3 regions of the Martelella sp. genome follow, and region 3 is predicted to be linked to each of the others. Evidence: riboswitches for the same ligand, from Rfam matches in the RefSeq annotation. Region 3 holds a riboswitch; each other region holds the start of a gene.
The links. Region 3 has a riboswitch for thiamine pyrophosphate ahead of thiB (thiamine ABC transporter substrate binding subunit). Riboswitches for the same ligand answer to the same signal wherever they lie in the genome.
Positions count from the first base shown of each region.

Region 1: linked by a shared signal. The riboswitch ahead of AC5DC2_RS05975 (ABC transporter permease) and the one ahead of thiB (thiamine ABC transporter substrate binding subunit) in region 3 are both predicted to bind thiamine pyrophosphate.
Region 2: linked by a shared signal. The riboswitch ahead of thiE (thiamine phosphate synthase) and the one ahead of thiB (thiamine ABC transporter substrate binding subunit) in region 3 are both predicted to bind thiamine pyrophosphate.

Region 1 is NZ_CFHTCS010000044.1:4,106-9,765, reverse strand. It holds gene AC5DC2_RS05985 (MmgE/PrpD family protein) at 1-1,359, opposite strand, end outside; gene AC5DC2_RS05980 (sugar porter family MFS transporter) at 1,516-2,874, opposite strand; TPP riboswitch at 3,080-3,189, shown strand; gene AC5DC2_RS05975 (ABC transporter permease) at 3,292-4,011, shown strand; gene AC5DC2_RS05970 (ABC transporter substrate-binding protein) at 4,043-4,984, shown strand; gene AC5DC2_RS05965 (hypothetical protein) at 5,164-5,370, shown strand; gene glyS (glycine--tRNA ligase subunit beta) at 5,397-5,660, opposite strand, start outside.
Region 2 is NZ_CFHTCS010000057.1:4,201-9,860, forward strand. It holds gene AC5DC2_RS07180 (PAS domain-containing sensor histidine kinase) at 1-1,098, opposite strand, end outside; gene AC5DC2_RS07185 (MFS transporter) at 1,382-2,626, opposite strand; gene AC5DC2_RS07190 (HAD family hydrolase) at 2,934-3,632, shown strand; TPP riboswitch at 3,650-3,752, shown strand; gene thiE (thiamine phosphate synthase) at 3,859-4,521, shown strand; gene AC5DC2_RS07200 (TRAP transporter large permease subunit) at 4,518-5,660, shown strand, end outside.
Region 3 is NZ_CFHTCS010000185.1:1,919-7,578, forward strand. It holds gene thiP (thiamine/thiamine pyrophosphate ABC transporter permease) at 1-205, opposite strand, end outside; gene thiB (thiamine ABC transporter substrate binding subunit) at 219-1,232, opposite strand; TPP riboswitch at 1,280-1,394, opposite strand; gene AC5DC2_RS14595 (FKBP-type peptidyl-prolyl cis-trans isomerase) at 1,660-2,097, shown strand; gene AC5DC2_RS14600 (OpgD/OpgG family glucan biosynthesis protein) at 2,498-4,117, shown strand; gene AC5DC2_RS14605 (hypothetical protein) at 4,131-4,280, shown strand; gene mdoH (glucans biosynthesis glucosyltransferase MdoH) at 4,340-5,660, shown strand, end outside.

The DNA of each region.
Region 1 (5,660 bases), on a different contig from region 3:
GTGGGCCAGCATGCGGAATTTCTTCACATAGTCCGGCCGCGAGAAGGGTCGGTTTCCGAGCGGATTGGCATCGGCGACGGCGAGCTGGTCCTCGATGATCCGTCCGTCCTCCATGGTGACGATCACATGGCCGCCGAAAGCCTTCTCAGCCGGGTCGTGGCTGTGATAGCGCCGCGTCCATTCCGGGTTCTCCGCCGTGGTGATCTTGTGCCACAGCGCAACGGTCTCCGGGCGTTTGGCGCGTTCGGGCGCATAGGAGCGCTCATGGTGCCAGCCGCCGTCTTCCAGCGCCACGGCGAAGATGTACATGATCGAGTGGTCGAGCGTCTCGCGGCTGGCGCTCGGGTCCATCTTCTGCGGATCGTTGGCGCCTGTGCCGATGACGTAATGGGTGTGGTGGCTGGTTTCGATCAGGATCGACTTCACCTTCGACAGATCGCCGATCGCGGGGCCCATGCGGCGGGCAAGGTCGATCAGCGCCTGGCTCTGGTATTCGGCCGAATGTTCCTTGGTATAGGTGTCCATGATGGCGCGTTTTGGTTCGCCCTTTTCCGGCAGCGGCACGGTATATTCGGCCGTCGGGCCGGAAAGCAGATAGGCGATGAAGCCGTCCTCGCCCTCCCAGGCCGGAGACGGCGCGCCTTCGCCGCGCATCACCCGGTCAACGGCCTCGACCGCCATCTTGCCGGCAAAGGCGGGCGCATAGGCCTTCCAGCTCGAGATCTCGCCCTTGCGCGACTGGCGCGTCGTGGTCGTCACATGCAGCGCCTGCTGAACGGCCTGGTAGATCGTCTCCGTATCAAGCCCGAGCGCGGTGCCGATGCCGGCGGCCGCCGACGGTCCCAGATGGGCGATATGGTCGATCTTGTGCTCATGCAGGCAGATGCCGCGGACGAGATCGACCTGGATTTCGTAACCGGTTGCAATACCGCGCGCGAGCGCCTCGCCGGAAAGCCCGCAATGCTGGGCGACGGCCAGGATCGGCGGAATATTGTCGCCGGGATGGGAATAGTCGGCCGCAAGGAAGGTGTCGTGATAGTCGAGCTCGCGCACGGCGACGCCATTGGCCCAGGCGGCCCATTCCGGCGAGAAGCGCTTGTTCGCGGCAAGGCCGAAGATGGTCGCGCCGGGCGAAAACGGATGGGCGGTTGCCTGCGCGCGGGCGCTGACGGCCGGCCTGCGGGCAATGGAGGCGGCGGCCACGGCGGCGTTGTCGATGATCCGGTTACCGATCATCTCCACCACGTCATCGTCGAGCGCCACGGGGTCCGTCGCGACCGCGGCGATCTTCCAGGCAAGCTGGTCTTCGCGTTTGAGGTTTTCCGATGATTTGTGGGTGCGCACCTTGTGCTCGAGCATGACGTCTCCTCCCGCTTCAATGCCAACGCCGTTTTCGTCTGTTTGGCGCCGATTGTCCATCGGCGACAATGCAGCCATTAGTCTTAGGCAATTTGGCGGCTCCACGCAAAACGGCCCGCTTGCGGCGGGCCGTCTGTTTCAGGCGATGCGGGCGAATCAGCCCGCTGCGACGGTGCGCTGCTCGATCTCCTCGAGGGTGACGCCCTTGGTCTCAGGCGCGACCGCGATGGCGTAGAAGATGCCGATCACGCAGAAGCCGGTGAAGATTGCGAAGGTGCCGACGATGCCGATGCCGGCCAGAAGCTCGGGAAAGAGCAGGGCGACGACGAAGTTGAAGAACCAGTTGGCGATCGATGCCAGCGCCATGCCGCGCGGACGCAGCCGGAGCGGGAAGAGTTCCGCCATGTAGAGCCAGGGCAAAGGGCCGAGGCTGACGGCGAAAAAGGCAATGAAGGCAAAGATCCCGATCATGGCCAGATAGGGGGTCGCGGCGATGTTCATCATGGTCGCGACGGTCACAAGCGCCATCGAGGCCGCGGTGCCGAAAAAGCCCAGGATCAGCAGTTTGCGCCGACCCATGGATTCCACCAGATACATGGCGACGATCGTCAGCGCCACGTTGACCACGCCGATGCCGACGGTTGCCAGAAGCTGGGTCGTGGTGCCAGAGAAACCTGCGCTTTTGAAGATTTCCGGGGCGTAATAGATGATCGCGTTGATGCCGGAGAGCTGTTGCAGCACGAACACGATCATGGCGAAGCTCGTGACCGGCAGGATGCCCTTCTTCAGGAAGGTGCTCCAGGCAGGGGCGGCTTCCTCGTCCTTCGCGCTTTCCTTGATCTCGGTGATGATCTCGTCGATCTCGGCATCGGAGGATTCCGGCTGCAGCCTGGCGATGATGTCGCGCGCCTTGTCGGCGTTCGAATTCAGCGTCAGCCAGCGCGGCGTCTCCGGCGAGAGCAGGATGCCGACAAGGGCGATGATCGAGGGGAAGACGCCGACACCGATCATCCAGCGCCAGTCGCCGGTGCCGCCGAAGGCCGCGTCCGACATGTAGGAAATCATGATGCCGATCGTGATCATCAGCTGGAAGGCCGAGACGATGGTGCCGCGAATGCGCGCCGGCGCCACTTCCGCCAGGAACATCGGGGCGGTCATGGCCGATGCGCCGATGCCGACGCCGATCAGAAGGCGGGCCAGCGTCAGCACATACTGGTTGAAGGCGAAGGCGGAAATCAGCGAGCCGACGAGAAAGATCACGGCGCCGAGGATCAGCATCGGCTTTCGGCCGTAGCGGTCGGTGGTGACCATGGCGAGCAGCGTGCCCGCCACCGCGCCGAGCGGCACGGCCGAGGTAATCACGCCTTCCATGAAGGGCGTGATGGTGAAGTCCTGTTTGATGAACGGCAAAGCGCCGGAAATCACGCCCTGGTCAAAGCCGAAGAGCATGCCGAACAGTGCCGCCACGATGACGATGGCGATAAGCATTGGGTTTCCTCCGCATTTCGGGCGCAGCCGGGTGCCGGTGCGCCGGTCAGTGTCTTTCTGTCCCTGACCCTTAGCCTTTTTTTGTGAACGCTAGCTGAAAATTCCGTCTGTAGCCATGCCTTCATGACAACTTGAAGATGAAAACCGCCCTGCTTGTCAACTCTATTCCCTTTCGGCGGCCGGAAGCTGCGTCAGCGCCCCTTGACCGGACCGTTCTGCGCAGGCATAGATAAGCCCATCCGAGGGGTGCGATCTTCTTTGCGAAGATGCTGAGATGGCTCTGGCCGAACCCTTGAACCTGATCCGGGTCATGCCGGCGTAGGAACGGAGTTTGGTATTGAGCGATACGCCCATAAAATCAGCCTGTTTTGTTACGTCCGCTGCCCGGCCGCGCCGGGGAGAGGGGACTTGAGGCAAAGCCTTTTCGCCGTTTTGAAATCCCTGATGGTGATCGCTGCGCTCCTTCTGCTCTGGCAGGCGGTCGTCACGCTGTTTGCGCTCCCACGCTATATCCTGCCCGCGCCCTCTGCCGTCGCCGCAAGGCTGTGGACCGGCCATGCCTACCTCCTCTCGAACGCCCTCATCACGCTGCGCGAGATCATCGCCGGCTTTGCCGCCGGCGCGGCCTTCGGCGCGGGCGCCGCCTTCCTGCTCGCCGGTTTTCCGCGCTTCGGGCGTCTCGTCTGGCCGGCGCTCGTGGTGCTGCAGTCGTTCCCGGTCTTCGTCATCGCCCCCATGCTGGTGCTCTGGTTCGGCTTCGGCATCACCTCCAAGGTGGTGATGACGATGATCATCGTCTTCTTTCCCGTTGCCTCCAATTTCGCCGACGGACTTGCCCGCACCGACAGCGCCGTCATCAAGGCGGCGCATCTTGACGGTGCAGGACACTGGCAGCTTCTGGTTCTCATCCGTCTGCCGCTCGCCATGCCGCAACTCTTTTCAGGCCTGCGCATCGCCGCCCCGCTCGCTCCTCTCGGCGCCGTCGTCGGCGAGTGGGTGGGCGCTGCTGGCGGTCTCGGCTTCGTCATGGTGCAGGCCAACGCCCGAATGCAGAGCGATACGGTGTTTGCCGCCATGTTCATCCTGGCGCTGGAGGCCGTTCTGTTTCGCAAGGCGGTGGATCTCGCCGCGCCCTTTTTCACCCGCTGGTCGCCCGCCCAATGAGCGGCCGCGCCGATTTCCCAAGGAGGATCAAATGCTCAAAAGACTAGCCCTCGCGGCCGCCCTGACGCTTCTGCCCGGTCTGGCCGCCGCCGATGACAGGCTCAGCGTCATTCTCGAATGGTATGTGAACCCGGATCATGCACCGATGGTGATAGCCGAGGCGAACGGCTATTTCGCCGACGAGGGGCTCGACGTGGACCTCGTGCCGCCGGCAGATCCGTCCATGGTGCCGCGCATGGTCGCCTCCGGCCGGGCCGATATCGGCGTGCACTACCAGCCGAACCTCTATCTCGACCACGCCGCCGGCATTGACATCAAGCGCTTCGGCACCCTTGTCTCGACGCCGCTCAACACGCTGACGGTGATGGCGGACGGACCTGTCCAGTCGCTCGCCGATCTGAAGGGCCGGAAGATCGGCTTTTCGGTCGCCGGCATCGAGGAGGCGGTCGTCTCGGCCATGCTTTCAAGCGCCAGCCTCACGCGCGACGACATCACGCTGGTCAATGTCAATTTCGCGCTCACCCAGTCGCTCCTCACCGGCCAGGTCGATGCCACGATCGGCGCGTTCCGCAATTTCGAGCTGACCCAGATGGCGATCGAGGGCGAGGAGGGCAAGGCCTTCTTTCCAGAGGAAAACGGCGTTCCGGTCTATGACGAGCTGATCTATGTGACCCGCAGCGAACTCATTGACGATGACCGGCTGCTGCGCTTTCTCGACGCGGTGGAGCGCGCGGCGATCTTCATCACCAACCACCCGGAAGAGGCCTGGGGCCTGTTCGCCGAGGCCTATCCCGATCTCGACGACGAACTGAACCGCACGGCCTTTGCCGATACCATCGCCCGTTTTAGCAAGAGCCCCGCCGCCTTCGATGCCGGGCGCTACCAGCGGTTCGGTGCATTCATGGCGGAAAACGGACTGATCGAGGAGGCGCCCGAGGTTTCGGACATCTCGGTTTCGCTTTACGGCGGATAGGCCTTTCCGGCCTCAAATCGCCACAAAACGTGAGTAAAAAGACCAAAATACCGGAAGGCGGCCATTGGCCGTCTTCCGCGTTTCGGTCTTTTGCAGAATCGGAAGGACGGATGACCGCGGGCCGTCCCGAGGAAGACCGATCTCGAACATGCGCTTGTCAGCCTCAGGGAGATCGGAACATGAAACTAGCCGGCCTGGTGCTGGTGGTGATCGGCCTTGCCACCCTGACCTTCCGTTTCGGCCTTTATCACTATGGCGATGTCGCGGGCGATATCGAGGGCAGCCTCCTGACCCCGCTCGCGCAACTTGCCCTTCTGGTCGGCGCCCTGCTTCTGGCGCTGCATCTGGTGCTGCGCTTTGTCCGGCATGTGATCAGCCATGATTGAGCGGCGCCGGAGGAGGGCGGCGGCCCTCAGCCCGCAATTTTCGAGAAATCGGCGACAGTCCCGGTCGCTTCTCGGATCATCGCCAGAAGGGCCAGGCGGTTTGCGCGCACGGCCTCGTCCTCGGCATTGACCAGCACATCCTCGAAGAAGGCGTCAACGGGTGCGCGAAGGGCGGCGAGCGCTTCCATGGCGGCAAGGTAGTCTTCCCGTTTCGAGGCGTCCCGCGCCTTCTTCGATGCTGCGAGAATGGCATCATGGAGCGCCTTCTCGGCATCGGTTTCAAAGAGCGC
Region 2 (5,660 bases), on a different contig from region 3:
GCCCATGTCGAGCTTCCAGAGCTTTTCGAAGGCCTGGTTGTAGAAGGTCAGCCGGCGCGACGCATCGAAGATTGCCACCGCCGTGTTCAGGTGGTTGAGCGTATCGGCGTGGCTCTCAAGCGTCTGCTCCAGCGCGTTTTCGACGCTCTGCAACGCCGAAACGTCGCGCGCGATGCCGGCCGAGCCATCACCGCTCGCCACTTCGCTCAACTCATAGAAGGTTCGGTTGCCGCCAGTCACCACCGGCTGGCGGCCGTCGAAGCGCGCGCCGGCGCGCACCGCCTCGTCGAGTTTTTCCTGAACGGCCGCGCCCAGCAGCATGCGGTTTTCATGGAGCGTGCGTTCGCGCGTTTCCCCTTCCGCGGCCTCGACATAGGCGCGGTTCACCCAGGTGAGCGCGCCGTCTCCGTCGCGCTGCCAGCACGGCATGTCTATGGCGTCGAAGAGCGTCTCGAACCGGGCAAGCACCGCTTTCGTGTGCTTGTGCTCGACCCTCAGTTCGGCAAGCTCGGCGCGGATGCTTTCCAGCGCGCCGAAGCGCACATGGGCGCGCCCGCCGGTCGTGCCGCCGACGACCTCCAGCACATAGCCGTTCCTGGCTTCCGCCAGCATCTCGAATGCCTTGGCCTTGCGGCGCAACGCGGCGATCGCGGTTTCGATCTGCTTGCTGCTGCCCGGAGAGAGCCAGTCGGCAAAGGCGAGGAAGGCATGCTCGTCCTCCGGCGCTCCGGCCTCTTCCGGAAGGGCGCCGAGAAATTCCGGCGCAGCCTCCGGGCCCTCCCAGAAAACGATGCGGCGGTTACGCTCGGCGTTCAGCGCCTTCAGATTGGCGATGCGCTCGCGGTGGTTTTCGAGCTCGAGGGCAAGCCGCTGGTTCTCCGCTTCGGTGCGGCCGCGCAGGCGCATGAACCAGAGGGTAGAGAGAACGGTTGCCGCCAGGATGCCGCAAAAGGCCGAAAGCGCCATGACCTCTCGCGAGGAAAGCACGGGCGCCGCCTCTGGCGACTGGGCGAAGGCGTGTGCGGCGGTGAGCGAAAGCGCCGTGCCGGCTGCAAGCCATCGCGCGATTGCGCGTTTGCCGCGCCCTGCACGATACATCCGGCCCTCGTTGCTTTTGCCGCACCGCTCCATTCGTCTCTTCCGCATCTGTCTTTCGGCGGGGCCGCGCTGCCGCAAAGCGCGAAGGCCGCCTTCAAGAGGCCATTCACATCTGATGAAGATCCGGCCATCGCCGGACCGAATCGCCCCTCTCAAAACATAGACGCTTGGGGAATCCGCGAAAAGAGTCCGACGGAAATATTCGCCCGGCGCCCGCCTCAAAGGGGAGCGCCAAGATTAATGCAATCATGCTTTCGGAAGTGTTAAAGCGGAGCCGACGGCCCTATGCCGGGGCGGCAATGGCCGGAGCGGCGCGCTCGCGGACCGTCAGGTGAATGGCTGCGGAGAGGATGCCGAGCGCGATCGCTGAATACCAGATCACATCGTAATTGCCGTAGCGGTCGAACCAGGCGCCGCCGAGCCAGACGCCGGCGAACCCGCCGAGCTGGTGGCTCAAAAACACGAAGCCGAACAGCGTGCCCATGGCGCGCGGGCCGAACATGACGACGATCAGCGCGCTGGTCAGCGGCACGGTCGACAACCAGAGCACGCCCATGACGAGGCCGAAGACCAGCACGCTAACCGGCGTCAGCGGCAGCCAGATAAAGACGAGGATGACCACGGCGCGCAAAGCATAGATGGCGGCCAGGACATGCGGCTTGGCGAAGAAATTGCCGAGGCGCGCGGCAATCAGCGTGCCGAAAATATTGGCGAAGCCGGCAAGCGCCAGCGCCTTCAGACCGAGCGCACGCAGTTCGGGAGCGGAAAGCGTCGTGCCGGTGCAGAAATTCTGAACATAATTCGGCAGATGCGCGGTAATGAAGGCGAGGTGGAAGCCGCAGACGAAGAAGCCGGCAGCCAGCATCACGAAGCTGCCATGGCCGAAGGCGGCGCGGATGGTCTGCGGCAGGTCGATCTCGCTCTCGGCGGCAGCGCCCTTGTTTTTCACATGCAAAAACGGGATGGCGAGCGCCATCGGCGCCAGCAGCGCGGTGATGATCAGAAGCGTCGTCTGCCAGTCGAACCGGCTGATCAGGAATGCCGTCAGAAGCGGCAGCACCGCCTGGCCGGCGGAGCCCATGGCGGAGGCCACCCCGAGGTAGAACCCACGCTTTTCGGCAGGCGCGGCGCGCCCGACCACGGCCAGGACCGTGCCGAAGGCCGTGCCCGAAACGCCCATGCCCACGAGAACGCCGGCCCCCATATGCTGGGCGAAGGGGGAGACGCCGAAAACGCAGATGACCATGCCGAGCACGTAGCAGGCAAAGCCGAGCCAGAGCGCGCGCCGGTCGCCGAACTTGTCGGCGAGCATGCCGAAAAACGGCTGCGCCAGCCCCCAGACGAGGTTCTGGATGGCAATCGACAGAGAGAATATCTCGATCCGGCCGGCGAAAAGATCATCCGACAGCGGCAGGACCACGCCGCCGAAAACCGAGCGAACGCCGAAGGACAGGGCCAGCACCAGCCCGCCCGCCAACATGATGATCAGCATGTCGCGGTCGATGCCGCTGGTCCTGGCCTGTTGCATGATATCTTTCCCGAAATATCCCTTGCGCCAGAATTAGCAGGGATCAGGAAAGATGAATATCCAATATCTCTGATTTCAGACGTCAGCGTTCTTGATGTCAGAGCCTCGCCTCGGGCTTCCGCAGTCAAGTCCCGTCTCGACCGCCGCGCGAGACCTGCATAAACAATTGATATTCATTAATTTTCGATCGGACCGCCTGGCATCCGGATTTGCAATTGGTCGCAAAACAGGCCATAGCAGGCAGCAAGATGGGAACGGCGCGGCCCCGACGGCGTCGCCTCAGCCGAAGCGTATTGGCCAGGGAACCATGATAAAGACAGTCATTTTCGACTTTGACGGCGTGATTGCCGACAGCGAGATCATCGCGCTTGCCGAGCTTCAGGTATCGCTTGCCCAATACGGGGTCGCGGTCGACTGGGATATGCTGGTCGAGGAATTCCTGGGCTCTTCGGTCAGGCAGATCATCGCTTACGTGGAGGGACAGACCGGCAGGGCGGTCGATCCCGATTTCCAGGAGGCGTGGTATGCGCGGCTGTTTGACCGCTATCGCCGCGAGTTGAAGCCGATGGCCGGCGCTGAAGCCATGCTTGACCGGCTGGAGGCGGCCGGTATCGACTACTGCATCGCCTCCGGCGGGTCCTACAAGAGGCTCGGCGTCGCGCTTCAGGCGATCGGTTTTGCCCAACGCTTCGAAGGCCGGGCCTTCAGCGCCGAATCGGTAGAACACGGCAAGCCGGCGCCCGATCTTTTCCTTTACGCTGCCGAAAAACGCGGCGCCCTGCCGAAGGAGTGCGTGGTGCTGGAAGACGCCATCGCCGGCGTGACCGGCGCGGGACGCGCCGGCATGCGCGTTTTCGGGTTTATCGGCGGCAGCCATCTTGAGGGCGTCAGGCCGCTTCATGCCGAACGGCTTCGGGCCGCGGGCGCCGACACCGTGCTCACGGCGCTTTCCGATTTCGGGATGCTAGCCCTTGACGCCGGTCGAGACCGGTTGACACCGGGCTGAAAGCCCGACAGAATCCCGTCCATTCCGAGGGGAGCATCCTGCGATGCTGAGATGGCAACGGGCCGGACCCTTGAACCTGATCCGGGTCATTCCGGCGTAGGAACGGAAAAATCGGCTATTCCCCTTTGTTTTCGCTTCCGCGCCGGTCTCCGCAATGCCATGGAGGTCGTCATATGTCGTTGGAATTTCGCCGCAGCCGCCTTTTGCAGGCTGGTGAGACGCAGCCATGAGAACGGTCGACTATCGCCTGAACGCCCTGGTCGATGCCGGGCTGGTCGAGACCGCGCCGCTTGCCGAACTGGCGCGGCATGCCGCCGAAAACGGCGCGACCTTGATCCAGTATCGCGACAAATACGCCAAGACCCGCCAGATGATCGAACGGGCCGTGGAAATCCGCAAGGCGCTTGAGCCGACCGGCGTTCCGCTCGTGGTCAATGACCGGGTCGACGTCGCGCTCGCGGCAGAAGCCGCCGGCGTCCACCTCGGCGCAGACGACATGGATCCCGAGACCGCGCGACGGCTGCTCGGGCCGGACGCCATCATCGGCCTGACCGTCAAGAATGCGTCCGATGGCGCGCGGGCGGCAGCGGCCCCGGTCGACTATGCCTGTATCGGCGGCGTGTTTCATACGCTCTCCAAGATCAACTCCGACCCGCCGGTGGGCGTCGAGGGGTTTCGCGCGCTGCGCCGCGGCCTGAAGAACGCGAGGCCGGACCTGCCGGTCGGCGCGATCGCCGGCATCAAGCTCGAACATGTGCCCGAACTGATCGCCGACGGGGCCGACGGCATCGCCGTGATCTCGGCAATCTTCCATGCGCCCGACGTGACGAAGGCGACCCGCGACTTCCGCCGGGCCGTCGACGCGGCGCTCGCGATCCGGGCGCGATGACATCGGCGGCAATCGAGCGCGTGGCCGGCCGCCTTGCGGACAGGCTTCAGACGACGCTTTCGATGATGGCGGGCGTCGTTCTGGCGCTGATGCTCGCGCTCGTCCTCCTCAGCGTCGTGCTCCGCTATGTCTTCCGGACCGGGCTGATCGGCACCGAGGATCTCGGCATCTGGCTGAATGTGGCGCTGGTCTTTCTTGCCGCGCCGCTTGCCATGACCGGCCCGCTCGCCATGCGGCTTGAACTCCCCTTTTCAAGGCGGGCGGAATTGCCCGCCCGCATCATCGCCGATGCCGTCAGCCTCATCGCTGCCCTTGTCCTCGCCCTTGGCAGCGCTCGCGTCGCAACGCTGATCGGCGGCACCTCGCCGACCCTCGGCCTGCCCGAATGGGTGCGCTTTGCCGTCACCGGCGCGGGCGGCGCGCTGATCGCCGCGACCCTTGCCCTCAGGCGCATCAGCGAACGGCGGTTCCTGTCGCTTGCGGTTTCTGTCGGTCTGGCCGGCCTCATCTCCCTCGCATGCCTGCGTTTCAATCTGGCAACGGCCGTTCCGCCGAGTGCCGCGATTGCGCTTTTCGCCGCCATCGGTCTGATCGCGGCTGCCCCGCTTGCCCATGCCTTCCTCGCCGCGGCCCTTTTCGCCATGCCCTTCGGCGGCAATCTGGCGCCGGAAACGATGGTGACGACAGCGGTTTCCGGCATGTCGCATTTCCTGCTTCTGGCGATCCCCTTCTTCCTCTTGACGGGGGCGGCCCTTTCGGCCTCCGGCGCGGCCGCGCATCTCGTCGCCTTCGCCGCATCGCTTGTCGGCCACCGGCGCGGCGGGCTGGCGCAGACGGTGCTCGCCACCGGCGCGCTATTTTCCGGCGCGTCCGGTTCGTCGGTTGCCAATGCGGTGTTTTCAGCCACCACCTTTCAGCCCGAACTGGTGCGTCACGGCTACCCGCCGGCCCGCGCAGGGGCGATCATCGCCGCCTCCTCGGTGCTCGACAATGTGATCCCGCCGTCAATCGCCTTTCTCATTCTTGCGGCCGCGACCGATCTCTCGGTCGGCAAGCTGCTTGTCGGCGGGCTCGCCGCCGGCCTTGTCATGGCGGCGAGCCTTGCCGTCGCCATTCACCTGACGACGCGCGACCGGCCG
Region 3 (5,660 bases):
AGATCAGCGTTGACAGGCAAGCCTGATAGAGTGTGAAGCGCAGGATGCGCCAGACATAGGGCTCGTCCAGGACCGCCGCCGCATCGGCAAGCCGTCCGAACCCGGCAAGCGCCGCGACTGCCACGGCAATGAAGCCGAGAACGGCGAGAAGGGCGGCGAGGCCGGCGGAAAGATTGCGGCGGAACTCCGCCCCTGTCAGATACACGGCTGCGGTTCCGTCACCGCGCGCTCATGGCGTTCAGCCATTCATCGATCCAGGCCTGCCGGTTTTCCGCAACCACGTCGGGGGCAAACTGCAGGGTCTTGTCCGGCGTGACTGCGTTTTGAAACGCTGCGGGCAGGGGATCGGATGTCTGCGCCACGGGCATCATCCAGTTATGCGTCGGGATCGCGTCCTGAAAGCCGGGCGTCAGGATAAATTCGAGGAAGGACTTTGCCAGCGCCGGGTCCTCGGCCATCTCCGTCATGCCGGCGACCTCGATCTGGATATAGAGCCCGTCTTCGATATCGGCCGCCTTGTAGCGGTCGGTCTCCTCGGCAATCTGGTGATAGGCGGGCGAGGTGGTGTAGGACAGCACCATCGGCGCCTCGCCGCTGGTGAAGAGACCGTAGGCCTCGGACCAGCCGGGCGCGACCGTCAGAATGCGCTTTGAAAGCGTCTCCCACGTTGCCGCCGCCTCGTCGCCGTAGACTGCCTTCATCCACAACAGCATGCCAAGCCCCGGGGTGGAGGTACGCGGATCCTCGATAACGATTTTTTCGCCGCTCGGTCCGTTGACGAGGTCATCGAGCGTTGTCGGCGGGGTTTCGATACTCTCGCTGTCGTAGACGATGTCGAAATAGCCGTAGTCGAAGGGCACGAAAATATCGTCGTCAAAGCCGCCGGGAATGGCGAGGTTTTCGGTCGAGACCCCCGATGCGGCAAAAAGTCCCGTCTCCTTCGCCTCGTGGATCAGGTTGTTGTCGAGGCCGAGCACGATATCGGCCGGGCTCGTGCGGCCCTCGAGCTTCAGCCGGTTCAGGAGCGCCACGCCATCCTCCGCGCCGACGAATTTCACGGTGCAGCCGCATCGGGCCTCGAAGGCGTCTTTTACCAGCGGCCCCGGGCCCCATTCCGTGTTGAAGCTTTCATAGGTATAGACGGTCAGCACCCTGGCGTCCTGGGCATGGGCTGCGCCGGCAGCCCCGATTGCCAGTGCCGTAACCGCAATTTTCAGATGGTGAGCTGACATGACGCCTCCTTCGTGCTGTCGCAATCAACAAGGGAAAAGGGCGTCTTCTGGTTCACGCGTCTAATCCCTCCGCCGGTTTTAGCCGGATCAGGTTCCTCGGGTTGGTGTTCACCTCTCAGCGGTTGACGCAAGGATCAGCGTTCCGCACCCCGTTAGAGCTTTCCGACACCTATCGCGGGCGGGCCGCGAATTCAAGGGCTCCGGCCTATTTGAAATAGTCGGCGAAAGTGACTAGGTATGGGGCACATCCGGATTTCCGGATGTGCCCGCCAGTCGTCATGCAGGAAAGCGTGTCGGCTCAATCCTCTGCAGCGCGCGAAAATGACCTTGTACGCGCTTCAGGAAAGAGAAACGGCGCTACGGCGCGGGCCGGGCATTTGCCTGTCTTTCGCTGTCGCGCTCGGTGTTCAAGGAAGGAGCACACGAAATGGCAGAAGCAAAGAGCGGGGACACCGTTCGTATTCACTATACCGGAACGCTCAACGACGGTTCGACCTTCGATTCCTCCGAGGGTCGCCAGCCGCTGGAGTTCACCGTCGGCGCCGGCCAGATCATTCCCGGACTCGACCGCGAGATCGCCGGCATGACTGTCGGCGACAACCGTCAGGTTCAGGTTCCCTCCGACGAGGCCTATGGGCCGCATGATCCGCAGAAGGTACAGGTCGTGCCGCGTTCGGCCATGCCGGCGGAGGTTGACGTGGCGCCCGGCATGCAGCTGCAGGCCCGCACGCCCGACGGCCAGACCGTGCCGTTGATCGTTACCAAGGTCGAGGAAGAGCAGGTCACCGTCGACGCCAACCATCCGCTCGCCGGACAGGATCTGAACTTTGCCATCGAACTCGTCGAAATCGTGAAAGCCGCCTGATAAAAAAGGCGTTTTTCGGCAGCGCCGCCATCTTGACGTCGCCCTCCGGACGGTCGAAAATATTGCGGCGCGAAGAAGGCATATTGCCATGATCTTGCCATTCTTTGGTTGAATGGCTGCCTTATAAATGGGGCTGGAATGCAACGCGGCGTTCCAGCCCCTTTTGGTGCGCGCAAGAATGGGCCCTATCTGTTAACGCATGGAAACTTGCATTGGTTTTTTGCCTGGACGTGGAACCGAACCGGCGCTCCGCCGTTACGGACTCGTCCGCGCGTGCCGCGAAGGCAACTTCCGCGCTGTTTCGGGACAAGGGTCGACCTTTCCAAAGAAGACGTTTCGGCGCTGGATTTGGTGCCATGCAACATTGCGGAAGCTTCTTTTTCAACCGACGGGAATTTGAATGAAAAGACGTTTTTTTCTGGCGCAAACGGCGGTCGGCGCGCTGGCTTTTTCCGGCTTTGCAGGGCGCGCATTCGGGCAGGACGCAGCCGTCGAACCCGCCAAGGTGCCGGACCAGAACGACGCCGTACAGGCGGAGGCGCCGTCGCCGGACGCCTTTACCTTCGATACGCTGACGGCCCGAATGAAGGCGCGCGCCGCCAAACCGTATCAGGAACCGGTACAGAATGTCCCCGCGCCGTTCGAAGCGCTCCATTACGACGACTACCGCGCGGTCCGCTACGATCCGAACAAAGCGATCTGGCGGGACCAGTCGGATTTCCAGTTGCAGGCCTTTTCGCTCGGCTGGTTGTTCAAGACACCGGTCGAGATCTACGAGGTTGCCAACGGCAAGGCTGAGAAACTGGTGTTCTCGGCCAGTGACTTTATTTTTCGCGCGCCGCTTGACGCCGAGCAGTTCAAGGATGTCGAACTGCCCGGCGTTGCCGGTTTCCGCATCAATTATCCGCTGAACCGGTCAGACATTTCCGACGAACTGATCTCGTTTCTCGGTTCGTCCTATTTCCGCGCGCTCGGCCAGGGCAATCTCTACGGGCTTTCGGCGCGCGGGCTGGCAATCAACACCGCGACGAACGAAGGCGAAGAGTTTCCGCGGTTCTCCGCCTTCTACATCGTCCGGCCGGCAGCCGAGGGCGAGAAGATCACCGTTTTCGCCGAACTCGACGGTCCGAGCGTGGCCGGCGCCTACCGGTTCGTGATCACGCCCGGCAAGAACACGCGCATGGATGTGACGGCGCGGCTGTTTTTCCGGAACGATATCGCCCGTCTCGGCGTTGCTCCCATGACGTCGATGTTCCTGTTCGGGCCGGCCAACCACCACGCCTTCGATGACTATCGCGAGCGGGTCCACGACAGCGAGGGTCTGAAGATCGTGCGGGCGGACGGAACCGAGCTGTGGCGCAACCTTCAAAACGCGAAGAAGCTCGCCAATTCCTTCTTCACCGAGACCGATCCGCGCGCCTTCGGGCTTTACCAGCGCCATCGGGATTTCGAGGACTATCAGGATGCCGAGGCCCATTACGAGCGCCGGCCGTCACTGTTGGTCGAGCCGCTCGGCAACTGGGGCAAGGGGTCGATCTCGCTGGTCGAGATCCCGACCGACAAGGAGGTCAACGACAATATCGTGGCCTTCTGGCAACCGGAGGCGCCCGCCAAGGCCGGCGGTTCGGCCGAATATTCCTATCGCCTGACCTGGGGCGCGATCGAGGAGGACCGCGCGCGGATTGCGCGCGTGGTCGACATCCGAAGCGGCGAAGGCGGCGTATCAGGAACTGAGGCCGACGCGGACGTCCGCAAGCTGGTGGTCGATTTCGCCGGCGGCGCGCTCGATGATCTCGGCGGCGGGTCGGAACTTCAGGAGCGCCTGCACATTACCAATGGCGAGATCGTTCATTCGACGGTTTCGGCGATCAGGGGCGAAGGCGTCTGGCGGCTTGCCATCGATGTTCGCCCGGCCGGCGAGGCGCCGGTGGAACTGGTTGGAGCGCTTTCCGACGGCAGCCGCGATCTGAGTGAAATATGGCTTTATCAATGGAGAAGAGGCGATGACCAGCCAGACTGACGGAAACAAGGATATGACCCGGTTTCTCCCCGAAACGGCGCCGCTGCCGATGCCCGACCAGATGATCGAGCGTCCGCGCCGAAAGGGACTGGTGGCGATCCTGCTGTCGCCGGTTCTTGCCTGGCAGCGCCCGCGCGCGGCGCGATCGCTTTCGAAGGGTTAAGGACGGAACGAAAAGGCCAGCACGGGTTTCCGGCGCCGGCGTCAATGCGAGGATGAGCGATGCTGGCTCTCAGGCGAACAATTTCCATTCTGTTTGCGGCTTTCGTGGCGGCGATCGCCTCGCGGCTGGCGATGGACGTGTTCTTCGCCGATGGCACCGACTGGGTGGATTTCGTCAGGATCGCGCTTTGCGCCGCCACGGCCGCCTGGATCGCCTGGGGCGCTTCGCTCGCGCTTGGCGGGCTTTTCGGCGCGCCGATGAGGACGCCGCAGCGCGCAACGCTGTCGGAGGGCGGTCATGCCGCGCGCGTCGCGATCCTGATCCCGGTCTATAACGAGGATCCGCGCGCGACCTTTTCATCCGCCGCAGCCATGGCCGAGAGCCTTCACTCGACCGGACACGCAGATCTTTTCGACATAGCCATCCTGTCTGACACCCGCGACCCCAGGATCGCGGCCGAAGAGGAGGCATGGTTTCTGAGGCTTCATGCGGAGGTCGCTCCGCCCGTTCAGGTCTTCTATCGCCGCCGCACCGATAATTCCGGAAAGAAAGCCGGCAATATCGGCGATTTCGTTCGCCGCCACGGCGCCCGCTACCCGTATATGCTGATCCTGGATGCCGACAGCCTGATGGAAGGCGAGACGATCGTCGAGATGCTGCGCCGCATGGAAGCCGAACCGAAGCTCGGCCTGTTGCAGTCCCTGCCGAAGATCGTCGCCGCCCGCTCGTGGTTCGCCCGCGCGCTGCAGTTTTCGGCCGGCCTGTTCTCGCCGATCTTCACGCGCGGTCTCGCGCGCATGCAGGGCCATGAAGGCCCGTTCTGGGGCCATAACGCAATGGTGCGCACGCAAGCCTTTGCCGAAAGCTGCGGCCTGCCGGCGCTGACCGGCGCGCCGCCCTTCGGCGGACACATCCTCAGCCATGATTATGTCGAGGCGGCGCTTCTGGCGCGCAAGGGATGGATCGTCCGCGTCGACGCCGATCTGGAGGGCTCTTTCGAGGAGGGGCCGCAGAACGTCATCGACTATGCCAAGCGCGACCGCCGCTGGTGCCAGGGCAATCTCCAGCATATCCGTCTTATCCATGCGCCTGGGCTGAAGGGCTGGAACCGTTTCACCTTCGTGCAGGGCGTGATGGCCTATGTCAGCTCGCCGCTGTGGATGGCCTTCATTGCCGCCTCGATCGTCGCGCCTCTGTTCGCCCCGCCGCCGGAATACTTCCCAAGCCCCTATCTGCCAGCGATCTTCCCGCGTGCGGAGACCGCGCTTGCCGTGACGCTGCTCGTCGGCGTCGGCGGCCTGCTGATCGGCCCGAAACTGCTGATCGCACTGCGCTCCGGCGTCACCGGCGAGGCGCGCCGCTTCGGCGGCTTCATCGCCG